Actomonas aquatica: one gene and its partner. The protein of the gene in region 2 interacts with the protein of the main gene of each other region in a pairwise test. Links are inferred from orthologs where the notes say so. Each region holds a gene or a part of one and is shown on either strand. Other genes may lie near its edges. The genes, in order: dprA and recA.

Region 1 (7,610 bases), 1.5 Mb from region 2 along the record:
CCCATCGACCCGGACCTCGGCCTCGAACTCAACCGCATCGTCGTCGAGCAGGGACATCCGCTCATCCTCGAGGATCCGACCGCGGTGCGCGCCGCCCGGGGCGAAAATAACTCGATCAGCCTGATCGAAGCGTATGCCGGCTACCCCATCTGCACGCCGGACGGCTTTGTAATTGGCGTGTTCTGCATTCTCAGCCCGACGCCACAGCGCTGGCAGTCACAGGAGCTCGAACTTCTGCATGACCTCAACCAACTGGTCCAATCGGAGATCGCCCGCATCCAACAGCGGGTGGTCAACGAGGCCGCCTTGCAGGCCAGCGAAGATCGCCTGGCCAAGGTGCTGGGCTGGGCCGATTGTTTGGTCTGGGAAGCCGAGGTCGACTGCGACTCCGAGCACTGGGACTGGCACTTCAATATCCAGCCGTCGGGTCTCAGTCAGCGGCTGTTTGGCAGTCGCGTTTTGGCCAGCAGCGAGGGCCTTTACTACAAACTCCATCTGCCCGACCAACCCGACATGGATCGTCGCTGCCGTGAAGCCATCCTCGGCGGCGCGCCCGGTTACCAACAGGAGTTTCGCATCATCAACCAGGACGGGTCCGAGACGTGGCTGAGCGAAAGCGTCACCATCTCCGCCCTCGGCAACAAACGCTACTGGTTGGTCGGCGTGGCCACCGACATCACCCTGCGCAAGCGTCTCGAACAGGAAATGACCCGGGCCCGCGACAAAGCCGTCGAGGCTTCGCGACTGAAGTCCCAGTTTCTCGCCAACATGAGTCACGAAATCCGCACTCCGATGAACGGCATCATCGGCATGACGGACGTGTTGCTCGCCACCGAGTTGTCGGACCAACAGAAGCAGATGACCGAGGTCATCCGCCAGAGCAGCGACGCCCTGCTGCTGATCATCAACGACGTGCTCGATCTGTCGAAAATCGAAGCCGGCATGTTGAAGATCGAGCGCGCTCCGGTCGCCCTGCGCGACCTCCTGCAGGAAGTCACCGAACTGTTTGCACAGCCGGCCCGTGCCAAGGGGCTGGACCTCGATTGTCACATCGACTCCGCGGTCCCCGACACGGTTCCGAGCGACAGCCTGCGCCTGCGACAGATCCTCTCCAACCTGATCGGCAACGCCATCAAGTTTACCGAAACCGGCCGGGTGGCGGTCGACCTGCGGATCAGCACAGCGCCCCGCCAAATCCGTATCACTGTTTCGGATACAGGCCCCGGCATCCCTGCCGCCGAGCAGGACCGTTTATTCACCCCTTTCGTTCAGGTGGACGGGTCTTTCACCCGCCGCCATGGCGGCACCGGGTTGGGTCTGGCCATCTCCCGGGAGCTCGCCGAGCTCATGGGCGGCACCATCACGTTGAAAAGCCAACCCGGCGAAGGGGCCGCGTTCACCATCGAACTACCCGTGGAGCTACCGGCCGCCGAATCCCCCGCCGAGCCGGTTGTCCCTCCCTCCCCTCCCCCCGTAGCACCCGCGACCGCCGCCGCACCGGAGCCGACCGCCGCGGAAACGGCACCTGTCGCCACACCTGAGAACACGGCGTCGACCGACCTCGCCCGCGTGCTCTTGGTCGAAGACAACGTCACCAATCAACTGGTCGCGTCCCTGCAGCTCCAACGGATGCGGGTCGGCTTCGCCATCGCCAACCACGGCGAGGAAGCCTTGGAGATTTTGGCCCGGGAGACCTTCGATGCCGTGTTGATGGATTGCCAGATGCCGGTCCTCGATGGCTACACCGCCACGCAGCGCATCCGAGCCGGGGAAGTGGCGGGACTCGATGTAAACATCCCCGTCATCGCCCTGACCGCCCACGCCATGGTGGGAGACCGCGACCGCTGCCTGGCCGCCGGCATGAATGACTACGTGGCCAAGCCCATCACCATGCGCTCCCTGCAGGTCGCTCTCAAAAATTGCGGGGTGCTGCGGTCCGAGGACGCTCCCCTCCGCCCGAGAACTCCTGCCGCCGCGGCGACCCGCCCGTTGAATCTGCAACCCAGCGTAATCGCCGAATACCGGGAGCTTCCCGGCGAGCACCACCCTTCCCTGCTGGAGGATCTGTTGCACGAATTCTGTGACAACGCCCCCGCTGAGATGAAAAAGCTGCGCAAACATGTGGAGCGAAACGAGCCTGCCGAGGCCGCTCGCCAAGCCTTCGAGGTCGCCGGCTTGTGCGCCAACCTGGGTGCCAACGAGGGACGCAACACCTTGCTCGCCATGAGTGAGTCGCTCCGCCACGGCGACCCGTCCACCGCCCTGGCCCAGCTCAACGCCTGCGCCCCCCTGATCACCGAGATCGCCGCCGAGGCGCAACAGCTCCTCGATAAACTGGGCCACGAAAAACCGACTACTTGAGCCCGGCTTCGTAGCGCTCGATCCAGGCGAGGTGCCACGTGCCGTAATCGCCGGCCTCAATGTGGGCCCGCGCCTGCGCCATCAGATCGAGGTAGAAGTGCAGGTTGTGCAGCGTGAGCAGCGTGCCCGCCAACATCTCCTCCGCGATCACCAGATGCCGCAGGTAGGCGCGGCTGAAATTGCGACAGGTGTAGTTGGCCAGCCCCTCGACGATCGGGTTCGGATCGCTGCGGAAGCGCTCGTTGCGCAGGTTGATCGGTCCGTCCGGGGTAAACACCAAACCGTTACGCGCCACGCGCGACGGCAACACGCAGTCGAACATGTCCACGCCCAGCGCGACCATTTTGAGCAACTGCGGCGGCGTGCCCAGGCCCATGGTATAGCGGGGTTTGTCGGCCGGCATGAAGGGCGTCGTCGCGCCCACCTGTTTGAGCATTTCCGGCTCAGGTTCGCCCACACTCACGCCGCCCACGGCGTAGCCCGGCAGGTCGAGCGTGGCCAACTGCTCGGCCGCCTCGCGGCGCAGATCGTCGAAGGTCGACCCCTGCACGATGCCGAAGAGGTGGTGGCGCTGCGCCAAAAAGCCCGAGTCGACCGCGATGTCGCGACATTGCTTCGCCCAGCGAAAACTCCGCTCCACCGCCGAGGCGCAGGCATCCCGCTCGCACGGCCAGGGCGGGCACTCATCGATGACCATGGCAATGTCGCTGCCGAGGTTGGTCTGGATCTGCATGACCTCCTTGGGCCCGAGGAAGAGCTTCGCGCCGTCGAGGTGGCTTTGGAACTCGATCCCGTTGTCCTTGAGCTTGCGCAGCTTGGCCAAGGAGAAGACCTGGAAGCCGCCGCTGTCGGTCAGGATCGGTTTATCCCAGCCCATGAACTTGTGCAGGCCGCCCATCTCCGCGACCAGTTCGCTGCCGGGGCGCAGATTGAGGTGGTAGGTGTTGCCCAGAATGATCTGCGCGCCGATTTCGCGTAAGTGGGCCGGTGTCAGCGCTTTGACCGTCCCCTGCGTGCCGACCGGCATAAAAATGGGCGTCTCCACCACCCCGTGACGGGTGCGAAGACGGCCGCGACGGGCGGCGGTAGCTGTATCGGTGGTAATGAGATCGAAGTGGGCGGGCATGGCGCTGCGACAGCCTACCCGGACGCTTGACCCCGCTGTCAATCCGCCAGCTAATGGCCGGCTACTCAAGTTCGCCGTGCTTCTCGTCATCGACAACTACGACTCCTTCACCTTCAACCTCGTCCAGTATTTCGGGCAACTGGGCGTGGAGCAGCGTGTTTTTCGCAATGACCAGATCACGCCCGAGGAGGCCCTCGCCCTCAATCCCGAGCGCGTCCTCATCTCCCCCGGCCCCTGTTCGCCCAAGGAAGCCGGCGTCTCTCTCGAGATGATCGCCACCTTCGCCGGCAAAGTTCCGCTCTTCGGCGTCTGCCTCGGCCACCAGTCGATCGGCCACTACTTCGGCGGCAACGTCGTGCGCGCCGACCGCCTCATGCACGGCAAAACCTCGCCGATCACCCACACCGATACCGACGTGTTTTCCGGCCTACCCCAGGGCTTCGCCGCCACCCGTTACCATTCTCTGCTCATCGAACGCGCCTCCCTCCCCGACTGCCTCGCCATCACGGCCGAGACCGCCGAGGGCGAAATCATGGGCATCCGCCACAAAACCCTGCCCATCTGGGGCGTCCAGTTCCACCCCGAGTCCATCGCCACCGAAGGCGGCATGAAGATTCTGGAGAACTTTCTGGCGCTAAACTGATCCCAAGTCCGCACGTAAGCACACCATGCGCTGTCCCAAATGCACTTCGATCGATGACAAGGTCATCGACTCCCGCATCAGCAAGGAGGGCAACACGATCCGTCGCCGCCGTGAATGCCTGGAATGCGGGCACCGTTTCAGCACGACCGAAACCCTCGTGCGCGAGGGCCTCTCCGTGATCAAACGCGACGGCCGCCGCGAGGACTTCGAGCGCAGCAAACTCGCCCGCGCCATCAACGCCGCCTGCCACAAGCGCCCGATCGACGAGGAGCAGATCGCCATGCTCATCGAGGACGTGATCGACGCCCTGGAGGCCCAGTTCGACACCCAGATCCCGTCGCGCCACATCGGCGACGCGGTCATGCAACGCCTCTCCCGCATCGATCAGGTGGCCTACGTGCGCTTCGCCAGCATCTACAAACAGTTCCGCGACGCCTCGGAGTTCATCCACGAGATCAACGCCCTCGATCGGCCGAAGACGCCTCAGGTATGACCAAGCTCGCGCGCGAAGACCTGCGCCGCTTGCACCTCGTCAATGCCCTCTTTGCCCACGTCACCGGGCAGGACCTGTATTTGGCCGAGCAAATCAAGAGCGCCATCACCTTCAGCCTCGCCGAGTTCGAGGCCCAGACCCGAGAGCACCCGGAGTTCGCCGCCCAATACGACGCGGCTTTCAACAACGCCGCCGCCAAGCTGCTGGAGGACTCCTTCAGTCACCTGCCCCGCCACGGCTTTTTTCACTGGGACGCTACCTCGACGCTAACCGCCGCCGAGCCGCTCTTCGCTCGCGCCGAACTCATGACCGGCCTCAAGCGCCTCACGCCGTTCCGCGAGTCGACCCTGCTGGTGACCAACCTGCGCCCGGCCTTCCTGCCGCCCGACAAGCGCCAGACTCCCAAACGCAAAGAGCGTTACGCCGAGTCACTCACCTACATCCGCGAACTCGCCGCCGCCCGCACCGCCCCGTCGGCCAACCTCAATTTGCTGTTTCTCTAGCGGTCCGCCCCACGACCGCCCCGCGGACGATTTTTTCCGTGTGTTCCCGGCCGTCCGTCGGCCAAGCTGGGTCTCATGCCCACCCTCTTTGAGAAGATCATCGCCCGCGAAATCCCGGCCAAGATCGAATGGGAAGACGAGTTTTGCATCGTCATTCACGACATCCAGCCGCAGGCCCCGCTCCATCTGCTCATCATTCCGAAGGAGCCCATTCCCCGCCTCGCCGAAGCCGGTGACAACGATGGCCCACAGCTCGGTCACCTCCTGCTCATCGCCCGCGAAATGGCCAAGAAATTCGACCTGGCCAACGGCTTCCGCGTCGTGATCAACAACGGTCCCGACGGCTGCGAAAGCGTGCCCCATCTCCACGTCCACCTGCTGGCCCAACGCCAGATGCAGTGGCCTCCGGGCTGAGCTCCACGCCCTTACGTCGCCTCGTAGCGGCCGTCGGTGCGCTTGGCCAGGCGGCGCTGCAGTTCGAGCATCATCAGCGCGGTATTCACCTCGCTGATACCGAGCCCAGTCAGCCCGACCAGTTCGTCCGGGCCAAGTTGGGCGCCGCCGGCAAAACACGCCATTACCTTGGCCTCCGTCGGCGCCATCGGCGGACCTTCGTCCTCGACCGGCAACTCCGCCTGCGCGCCGATGCGCTGCGGCTTGAGTCCGTCGAGATAGGAAAACTCCGCGAGGATATCGTCCACGCAGGTCACCAGAGTCGCCCCGTCGCGAATGAGCTGGTGACAGCCCGCGCTCGTTGGCTGATCGATGCGGCCCGGCACCGCAAAAAGTTGCCGCCCCTGCTCGCCCGCAAATCGCGCCGTGATCATCGAGCCGCCCGCGACATCCGACTCGATCACCACCACGCCCTGCGACATGCCCGCGACGATGCGATTGCGCATGGCGAAGGACTGCCGGTCGGCCCTCCGGCCGAAGGGAAACTCACTCACCACCGCGCCGTTCGCCGCGGTCTGCCGGTAGAGATCGAGGTTCTCCGGCGGGTAGATGATGTCCATGCCAGTGCCGAGCACCCCCACCGTCGGACCACCGGCATCGAGCGCCCCTTGGTGCGCGTGTGAATCGATACCCCGCGCCAAACCACTCACGATACAAAAACCCGCCCGCGTGAGTTCACCGGCCAGTGCATGGGCAACCTTCTGACCATAAAGGGTGGTTTTGCGGCTGCCGACGATGGCGAAGCCGGGACGATCAAAGGTGTAGTCACCACGCTGATACAGCCCAATGGGCGGATCATAAATTTCGCGCAATGCCGCCGGATAGTGTTCGTCGACGCAGGTGACGAATTTCGCCCGCGCTTTGGCGATGCGAGCCTCCTCGCGAGCGAGATCAAAGACCTGTTCCCAGCCCACGATCGTCGCGCTCGTTTTGGGCCCCACGCCCTTCACCGCTTCGAGGGCTTTGGCCGGTGCCGCCAGCACCGCTACTGGATCCTCGCCAAACGCTGCCAACAAACGGCGCAGGTTTACCGGCCCGATGTTGGGCAGCGCATTGAGCACCAGGTAAGCCTGAGCCGCCGTGAGGTTCATGCCGCCGGATCCGTGCGCAGCACGGCGTTGAGGTGATCGATGATGGCGGTCGTGCGCACGACCACTTCGCCCTGCGATCGCGCGACTGCGCGCGCCGCCAGACCTTGCCAAGTGACAGCCTGCGCCGCAGCGCGGATGGGCTCCGTCGGTTCGCCGGCGAGGAGCCCGCCGATCAGGCCCGCGAGGATGTCGCCACTGCCACCGCGTGCGAGCACCGGCCCGCCGTCGATGCCGTGGTATATCACTCCGGCGTGCTTGATCGTCGTGATCGGCGCTTTGCGCACGACGTGAGTTTTGGACGGGTCGATGGCCTTCTCGATGCGGGCATACTCGCCCGCATGCGGCGTGAGCACCCGCGGTGCGGTCCCGAGAGCGATAAGGTTGCTTTGCAGGGCGTCGGCATCGAGCACCATCGGTGTCGTCGCCTGGCGAATAAGCTCGGCCACGAGCGCATGCGTTTCCGGTTCGCGACTGAGCCCGGGACCGATCACCAACGCTTGCGCGCGGGAAAGCTTTTCGCGGATGGCGAGACCACTCTCGATCGCAATGCCGCCGTCCGGGGTTTCCGCGCACCCCATCCACATGATTTCCGGCCACTGTGCGGCCATGGCCGCAGCGATCGATTCCGGCACACACGCCGTCACCAAACCCGCGCCGCTGTGCAGCGCAGCAATCGCACTCATCGCCACCGCGCCCGGATAACTGCGCGAGCCGCCGACGATGACGACATGGCCGAAGGTGCGTTTGTCGGAGTGGGCCGGACGCAGCTGGCGGAGCGGATTCAGCACCGCCGTCGTCAACACCCGCTGCTCACCCGGCGACGCGTCGGTGAAGAACCCCAGATCGAGGTAACGCAGCCGGCCCGCGTTGGCGCAGTTGAGCAACGGAGTTTTGAGAATGCCGGTGGCGTATGTGACATCGGCGCGGAAGGCGCCGTCTT
Region 2 (7,397 bases):
ATGCAAGACCTGCGGGCGTCGGTCAGGGAGGGAGTTGATGAGCCCGGAAGCGGGGGCGACGACGGCCGGGAGATCGAGGGTGACGCGCACCTCAATGCTGGTTTCGAGGGCGGCGACGCCGGGGATGGCTGCGAGTTCGTCGCGCACGCTGTCGGGCGCGCGTTTGAGGGCGGCGAAGACTTCGCCGAAGTGGTGTTGCTCGTAGTAGCCGTCGCGCGCGGTGTTGAGCGATTTGATCAGGCTGCGCGTCATGATCATCATTGCGAGTCCGCAAGCCATGACGAGGGCGACGGCGAGGGCCTGCGATTTCAACGCGCGCAGGTCGCGCAGCAGTTTCAGATCGAGCAGGTCCATGAGCAGAAGACGGGTAGGGCGTGACCGCCGGGCGCGCCGTCGGTGGTAATGGCGTCGGAGGGGCAGGGGGGCGGTCGGCCCGGCGGTCCGACCCTATCTTGGCATTGCGGCGCGTTTGTCGTCATCGGCTACCATTCCAGTTCGCTCACGGGGCGCGGGGAGGGATTGAGGCGCGGTTCGCTGAGGTGGCCGTCGGACATGGTAAATACGCGGTCGGCCATCTCGGCGAGGATGGCGTTGTGGGTGATGACCACGGTGAGGGTGCCGAGCTCGCGGTTGATGCGCTGGATGGCTTCGAGCACGAGGATGCCGGTCTTCACATCGAGCGCGCCGGTGGGTTCGTCGCAGAGCAGGATCTCGGGTCGTTTGGCGATGGCGCGGGCAATGGCGACGCGTTGTTGTTCTCCGCCGGAAAGCTGAGCGGGGAAGTGGTGCGCGCGGGCGCTGAGGCCGACGAGATCGAGCGCCTCGGCCGGGTCCATCGGGTCGCGGGCGATCTCGGTGATGAGGCCGATGTTTTCGCGGGCGGTGAGTGACGGGATGAGGTTGTAGAACTGAAAGACGAAACCGACGACGTCGCGGCGATAGGCGGTGAGGCCGGCCTCATCGGCGCGACCGACGTCCCAGCCGCGGTAGTGGAGCGAACCGCCGGTGGGGGTATCGAGGCCGCCGACGAGATTGAGCAGGGTGGATTTGCCGGAGCCGGAAGCGCCCAGGAGGACAACGAGCTCGCCGCCGGGCAGATCGAGGTCGACCTCACGGAGCGCGCGCACTGCGGCGTGTCCGGTGCCGTAGGTTTTGCTCAGGCGACGGGCCACCAACAACGAAGAGGCGTCAGGCGTGCTCACAAACCTGCAGCCAAGTTGCACTGCGCGTCTGGCGCAAGCGTGACGCCGGGATGGACGCGAGATAGCGAACCGGTCTGGGCGGCGCGACGTGCCGGCTAGTTTGCCGGTGGGGTCTGCAGGATGATGGGGAGCATTTTGTCGCGGCGGCGGATCTCGAGTTTCACCGACTCGTCGTGGCCGAGGGTGAAGGCGGCGGTGATCTGCTTTTGCGTCATGTCCAAGGTCAGTTGACTATTGATCGCGATGATCTCGTCGCGGCGCCGCAGGCCGCAGCGGTCGGCGATGCCACCGCGGGTGATCCTGGTCACGTAAATGGGTTTGTTACTGTCGGCGGGTTGGGAAACCGCGAAGCCGAGCACGACGTGGCGCTCCGTGTTCACGTCGACGCGATCCAGTTCAACGACGGTGTCGTCCTCGCTGGCGCGACCGATGGTGGGCGCCAGGGCGAGACAAAGCGGAAGCAGCAGCGCGAGGGTGAGGCGCTTAGTTTTGGTCGTCGTTGGCCTGAGGGTCCGGCGCGGGGGTCGGAGTCGGCGGAGGAGGAGGGGGAAGCGAGATCGTGGGGACACCGATCGAAGGTGAGGTTGGGGATACGGAGGGGAGGGAAGGGGAGGTCGGACCGCCGATGGTCGGCTTGGGCAGAGTGACCTTGGTCGGAGCCGGGGCAACGGGCGGAGCGAAGCTGCGGTCGGGTTCCGGTGCGGAGGCGGCCACATCGCCACGCGGATCGAGTTTGCCGAGCTCAGCCTTGAGGGTCTCGAGGCGGGCTTCGGCTTTGGTGATGCGGTCGGGATACTTGCGCAGACGGTGTTTAACCTGATCGACGGAGCTTTCGCCGATGCCGTTTTCGGCGCCGAGCATGAGCCAGGCGAGGCCTTCGGTGTAATCGCGTTTCACGCCGCGGCCGCTCACATACATGGCGCCGACGTTGTGCATGGCGGTGTTGTTGCCGGCGGCGGCGGCGCGACGGTAGAGATCGAGGGCCTTGGTGTAATCCTGCGGCTGATTGAGCAGGCCGTCGTGGGCGATCTTGCCGAGGCGGAAGAGGGCCTCGTGATCACCGTCGGCGGCGAGTTCGCGCAGGATGGTGAGGGCTTGGGCGGGGTCGGCGTCGACTTTGCCCGGGTAACCCTCCTCCAGCATGATGGCATAGTGAAGGCGGGCGGCGGGATTGCCGGCCTTGGCGGCGGCGATCATCTCGTCGACGTCGGTCCAGGAGACACCGCCGCCTTCGGTGGAGAGCAGGATGGGTCCGCCGTCGGATTGCGCCGACAGGGGGAGGGCAGGCCACGCCAGCGCGAGGCCGGCGAGGCTGGAAACGGTGACGAGGAAGCGACGGGGAGTCTTAGGACTCATCCTTGTCGGCTTCTTCGCCGGTGACGCTGGTGCCGCCGGTGACATTCACTTTGGCGTAGACGGCGTCCATGACCTCCTTGGCGAGCTCGGGCTTTTCCTTGAGCGTGGCCTTGGCGGCGTCGCGGCCCTGGCCGATGAGGTCGCCCTTGTAGGAGATCCAGGCACCGCGTTTCTCGAGGACCTTGTGTTCGAGACCGAGGTCGAGGACGGAGCCGGTGGTCGAGATGCCCTCGTCATACATGATGTCGAACTCGCACTCGGTGAAGGGGGCGGCGACCTTGTTTTTGACGATCTTGATCTTGGTGCGGTTGCCGATGACCTTGCCGTCGGGCTGCTTGAGCTGCTCACGGCGGCGGATGTCGATGCGGACGGAGGAGAAGAACTTGAGGGCGCGACCGCCGGGGGTGGTTTCGGGGGAGCCGAACATCACGCCGATCTTTTCGCGGATCTGGTTGGTGAAGATGCACACGCACTTGGTCTTGTTGACCACGGCGGTGAGGCGGCGCATGGCCTGCGACATGAGGCGGGCCTGGGAGCCGACGGTGGCGTCGCCCATCTGGCCGTCGAGTTCGGCCTTGGAGACGAGGGCGGCGACGGAGTCGATGACGATGACGTCGATGGCGTTGGAGCGAATGAGGGTCTCGGCGATGTTGAGCGCGTCCTCACCGGAGTCGGGTTGGGAGACGAGCAGGTCGTCGAGGTTCACGCCGACGACGCGGGAGTATTTTGGGTCGAGGGCGTGCTCGACGTCGATGAAGGCCGCGAGGCCGCCCTTGCGTTGGGCTTCGGCGATGACGCTCAAACAGAAGGTGGTCTTACCGGAGGATTCGGGACCGTAGATTTCCACGATGCGGCCGCGGGGCAGGCCACCCACGCCGAGGGCGAGGTCGATGGCGAGCGAGCCGGTGGAGATCGTCTCGACCTGCATGCGGGTGTTGTCGCCCAGACGCATGATGGAGCCCTCGCCGAATTGCTTGGTGATGGCGCTGATGGCGAGGTCGACGTTCTTGCGGGCGGCGACTTCGGTGGTGGGGGCGGCGGCGGTGGTTTTGGCGGGGGCGGAACGGGCCATGGAACAGGAAATAGCGGGTTGATGGTGACGGAAATGCGGCGAAACGATGCCGCTTTGACTAAAGAAACGAACCGTGGCGCGGGAATCTTTCAGCGCAAGCGCGGACGCGGGACGTTTGCGGCGAAAAAAGCACGAAAGGATGCTCGAACCTTGCCTGAGCGGGCGGGGGAAGGACCGTCCTCCGGAGCGGTGCGCTGGATCGGAAAACCCGGTCGGGCCGGTGGCTTAGGAGATCAGCCCTGCTCGTCAGCTCCATTAATGAAGGAAATAAGGGGAACTATCCGCTTGATAGGTCCGAAACCCGCTCTTTATTTCCCGGGACTTTTGTCCCGGTTCACACCCAAGCAAATATCTGTCCTATGAAGATCAAAGCCTACCTTAAGCCTCATTGCGGATGGTCGATGGGCGTCCGCGCCATCATGCAGAAGTATGGCCTCCAGTATGAGGACATCGACATCATCAACAACCGCGACAACTACGCCGAGATGGTCCAGAAGTCCGGTCAGCCGCTCTCGCCCTGTGTCGAGATCGACGGCGTGATGCTGGCCGATGTGTCCGGCGAGGAAGTGGAGAATTACATGCTCTCCAATGAACTGGTGAAACCGACCGAAAAAGGAACCGACGTGGCCACCAACGCCGGCTGCTCCGACGAGGAGCACGAGAAGATGGCCTCCCAGACGATTCGGTTCTTCTAAGCGAGGTCACGCCCAGCTTCCACTCTCCGGGGCCGGACTCGCTTTTAGCGACCGGCCTTTTTTATCCCCACGCGAGACCGCGTCCTCGGCGTGGCTCCTGCTCCTTCTCTCCCCGACTTACTGCCAGTTCACCCTCTCCAGCACTTACTATGGCTCAATTGATTCCGTCCCCGCTCTACCATCCTGACCAAGAGCACGACGCCTGTGGCGTCGGCTTCATCGCTAAAATGACGGGCGAGCGTAGTTACGACGTCATCAGCCGGGCGGTCGCCGCCCTCAAGGCGCTGGCGCACCGCGGGGCGATCGACGCCGATGCCGTGACCGGCGACGGCGCGGGTCTGCTCACCCAGATCCCGGTTGAGCTCCTGCGCGAGCATTTGGAAGGCAAGGGCAAGAACCTCTTCGCCGATGAGGACCTCGGCGTGGGTATGATCTTCCTGCCGCGCAACGACGACTACGCCCAGTCGCACTGCAAGAAGATCGTGAAAGAGGCCGTCGAGGCCGAGGGTCTCGCTTGGCTCGGTTGGCGCAACGTTCCCACCTCCAACTCCTGCCTCGGCCGCAAGGCCATCGAGACGGAGCCGGTGATCGTCCAGGCCCTCGTGGGCCGTCCCGAGGAAGTCGACGCCGACGAATACGAGCGCAAGCTGTTCCTCGTTCAGAAGATGGCCGAGCGAAAGGTCAGCGAGGAGAACGTGAAGGGCTTCTACATCTGCTCCTTCTCGTCGCGCACCATCGTTTACAAGGGCATGCTCACGCCGCAGCAGATCCGGAAGTATTTCCTCGATCTGAAGTCGCCCAAGTTCACCAGCGCCTACGCCATCTTCCACCAGCGCTACTCGACCAACACCTTCCCGATGTGGCATCTCGCCCACCCGTTCCGCATGGTGGCGCACAACGGCGAGATCAACACCATCCGCGGCAACCGCAACCTGATGCGCGCCCGCGAGAACTCGCCCTTCCACGGCGTGTGGGGCGATCGCTACGACGACCTCAAGCCGCTCGTCCAGCCGCACGGTTCCGACTCCGCCACCTTCGACAACGCCCTGCATCTGCTCACCCTCGGCGGCCGCAATCCCCTGCACGCTGCCATGATGATGATGCCGCCGGCGTGGGAAACCGACGACGACCTCTCCGACGAGGCCAAAGCCTTCTTCCGCTATCACGCCACCATGATGGAGCCGTGGGACGGTCCGGCTGCCGTGGCCTTCACCGATGGCAAACTCATCGGCGCCTCCCTCGACCGCAACGGTCTGCGTCCCGCCCGCTACAAGATCTATGACGACGGTTACGTCATCCTCGCCTCCGAGGCCGGCCTCGTCTTCGACTTCCCGGGCAAGGTCGTGGAAGCCGGCCGTCTCGGCCCCGGCCGCATGATCGCGATCGATCTCGCCGAAAAGCGCTTCTACCACGACGACGAGATCAAGGCCAAGTTCACCGCCGACCCGCTCTTCAAGCAGTGGTGCGAGGAACACCTCGTGGACCTTCACACCGCCGCCGGTGCCGACACCGCCGGTGCGCCCGACGCCGCCGACTCCACGCCCGCCCAGATCGCCTTTGGTTACGAGAGCGACGAAATGGAGATGGTCATGGCCCCGCTCGCCGAGGGCAAGGAACCGACCGGCTCCATGGGTGAGGACACCCCGCTGGCCGTGCTCTCCCGCCGCCCGCGTCTCCTCTACAACTACTTCAAGCAACTCTTCGCCCAGGTCACCAACCCGCCCATCGACTCGATCCGCGAAAAAGCGGTCATGTCGATTTCGATGTTCATCGGCGGCCGCCTCGGCCTCTTCGAGGAGCTGCCCAAGACCGCCGGCCTGCTCGAAGTCGATACGCCCGTCCTGCTCGATCACGAACTCGCCGCCATCGATGGCATTGAGTTCATGAAGGACCGTGTCGCCCGCCTCTCGGTGCTCTTCGACGCCGCCGCTGGTCCCGCCGCGCTCGAGCCCGCCATCAAGGCGCTCTGCGAAGCCGCCGTGAAGGCCGTCGCCGAGGATCGCGCCAAGGTCGTCATCCTCTCCGACCGCGGCGTCTGCGCCGAAAAGGTCGCCGCGCCCATGCTGCTCGCCGCCGGTGCCGTGCATCAGGCCCTTGTCCGCGCCGGTCTGCGCACCAAGTGCGACATCATCGCCGAGACCGGTGAGGCCCGTGAGGTCCATCAAATTGCCTGCCTCCTCGGCATGGGCGTCAACGCGGTGAATCCCTACCTCGCGCTCGAGATCGTGGCCAAGCTCGCCCCCGAAGGCATCGAGCCCGCCACCGCCCGCGCCAACTACGTCACCGCCATCGGGGCCGGTCTGCGCAAGATCATGGCCAAGATGGGCATCTCGACCCTCTTCAGCTACCGCGGCGCGCAGATCTTCGAAGCCCTCGGCGTCTCCCGCAAAGTCATCGACGAGTGCTTCACCGGCGTGCCGTCGCCCATCGGCGGTGTGGGTTACGCCCAGATCGCCGAGGCCACCCTCGTGCGTCACAGCCGCGCTTTCCCGCAGCTCGATTCGGCCGACCCGGACAACGCTGGCACCGACACCACCCCGGCGCTCCAAGCCGAGGGTTACTACAAGGTCAACAAGCGCGGCGATGGCGAATACCACGCTTGGAGCCCCAAGCTCATCGCCTCGATGAACAAGTTCAACCGTGCCGGCGACTACGACGCTTACCAGCCGTGGAAGACCGAGGCCGACGAGCATCAACCCGTCGCGTTGAAGGACTTGCTCCAAATCCGTTTCCCGGCCGAAGGCATCGACCTCGACGAGGTCGAGGGCATCGAAGACATCCGCAAGCGTTTCACCACCGCCGGCATGTCCATGGGCGCACTCTCCAAGGAAGCGCACGAAGCCCTCGCCATCGCCATGAACCGCATCGGCGGCAAGTCCAACTCCGGTGAGGGCGGCGAAGATCCCGAGCGCTTCTCGGTGCGCGAGAACGGTGACCTCGCCAACTCCGCCATCAAGCAGGTCGCGTCCGGCCGCTTTGGTGTCACCGCCGAATACCTGGCCAACGCCAAGGAGATCGAGATCAAGATGGCGCAGGGCGCGAAGCCCGGTGAGGGCGGCCAGCTGCCCGGCC

What was found.
Region 1: the proteins of recA (region 2) and dprA interact in binary tests that used the Bacillus subtilis proteins (3 or more experiments, as listed by UniProt). The link is inferred for Actomonas aquatica from one-to-one orthologs.

What each region holds. Positions count from the first base shown.
Region 1 is NZ_CP139781.1:2,408,222-2,415,831, forward strand. Bases 4,612-7,610 are described here. They hold dprA (DNA-processing protein DprA), read right to left. Parts: upstream 6,671-7,610; coding sequence 5,552-6,670; downstream 4,612-5,551. Other genes in these bases: nrdR (transcriptional regulator NrdR), read left to right, coding at 4,612-4,623; K1X11_RS09435 (hypothetical protein), read left to right, coding at 4,620-5,126; K1X11_RS09440 (histidine triad nucleotide-binding protein), read left to right, coding at 5,202-5,540; K1X11_RS09450 (NAD(P)H-hydrate dehydratase), read right to left, coding at 6,667-7,610. Also shown: K1X11_RS09415 (GAF domain-containing hybrid sensor histidine kinase/response regulator), read left to right, coding at 1-2,361; tRNA guanosine(34) transglycosylase Tgt, read right to left, coding at 2,354-3,487; K1X11_RS09425 (anthranilate synthase component II), read left to right, coding at 3,564-4,130; more of nrdR, read left to right, coding at 4,156-4,611. UniProt on the Bacillus subtilis protein: Protein that helps load RecA onto ssDNA during transformation. Binds cooperatively to circular ssDNA, is able to bridge different segments of DNA. Favors the loading of RecA onto SsbA- or SsbB-coated ssDNA and formation of RecA-DNA filaments.
Region 2 is NZ_CP139781.1:3,863,032-3,870,428, forward strand. The notes cover bases 1,590-4,375. They hold recA (recombinase RecA), read right to left. Parts: upstream 3,631-4,375; coding sequence 2,548-3,630; downstream 1,590-2,547. Other genes in these bases: K1X11_RS15030 (PDZ domain-containing protein), read right to left, coding at 1,590-1,771; K1X11_RS15035 (tetratricopeptide repeat protein), read right to left, coding at 1,686-2,558; K1X11_RS15045 (glutaredoxin family protein), read left to right, coding at 3,990-4,325. In the rest of the region: K1X11_RS15020 (ABC transporter permease), read right to left, coding at 1-354; K1X11_RS15025 (ABC transporter ATP-binding protein), read right to left, coding at 483-1,202; more of K1X11_RS15030, read right to left, coding at 1,298-1,589; gltB (glutamate synthase large subunit), read left to right, coding at 4,475-7,397. UniProt on the Bacillus subtilis protein: Multifunctional protein involved in homologous recombination, DNA repair and competence.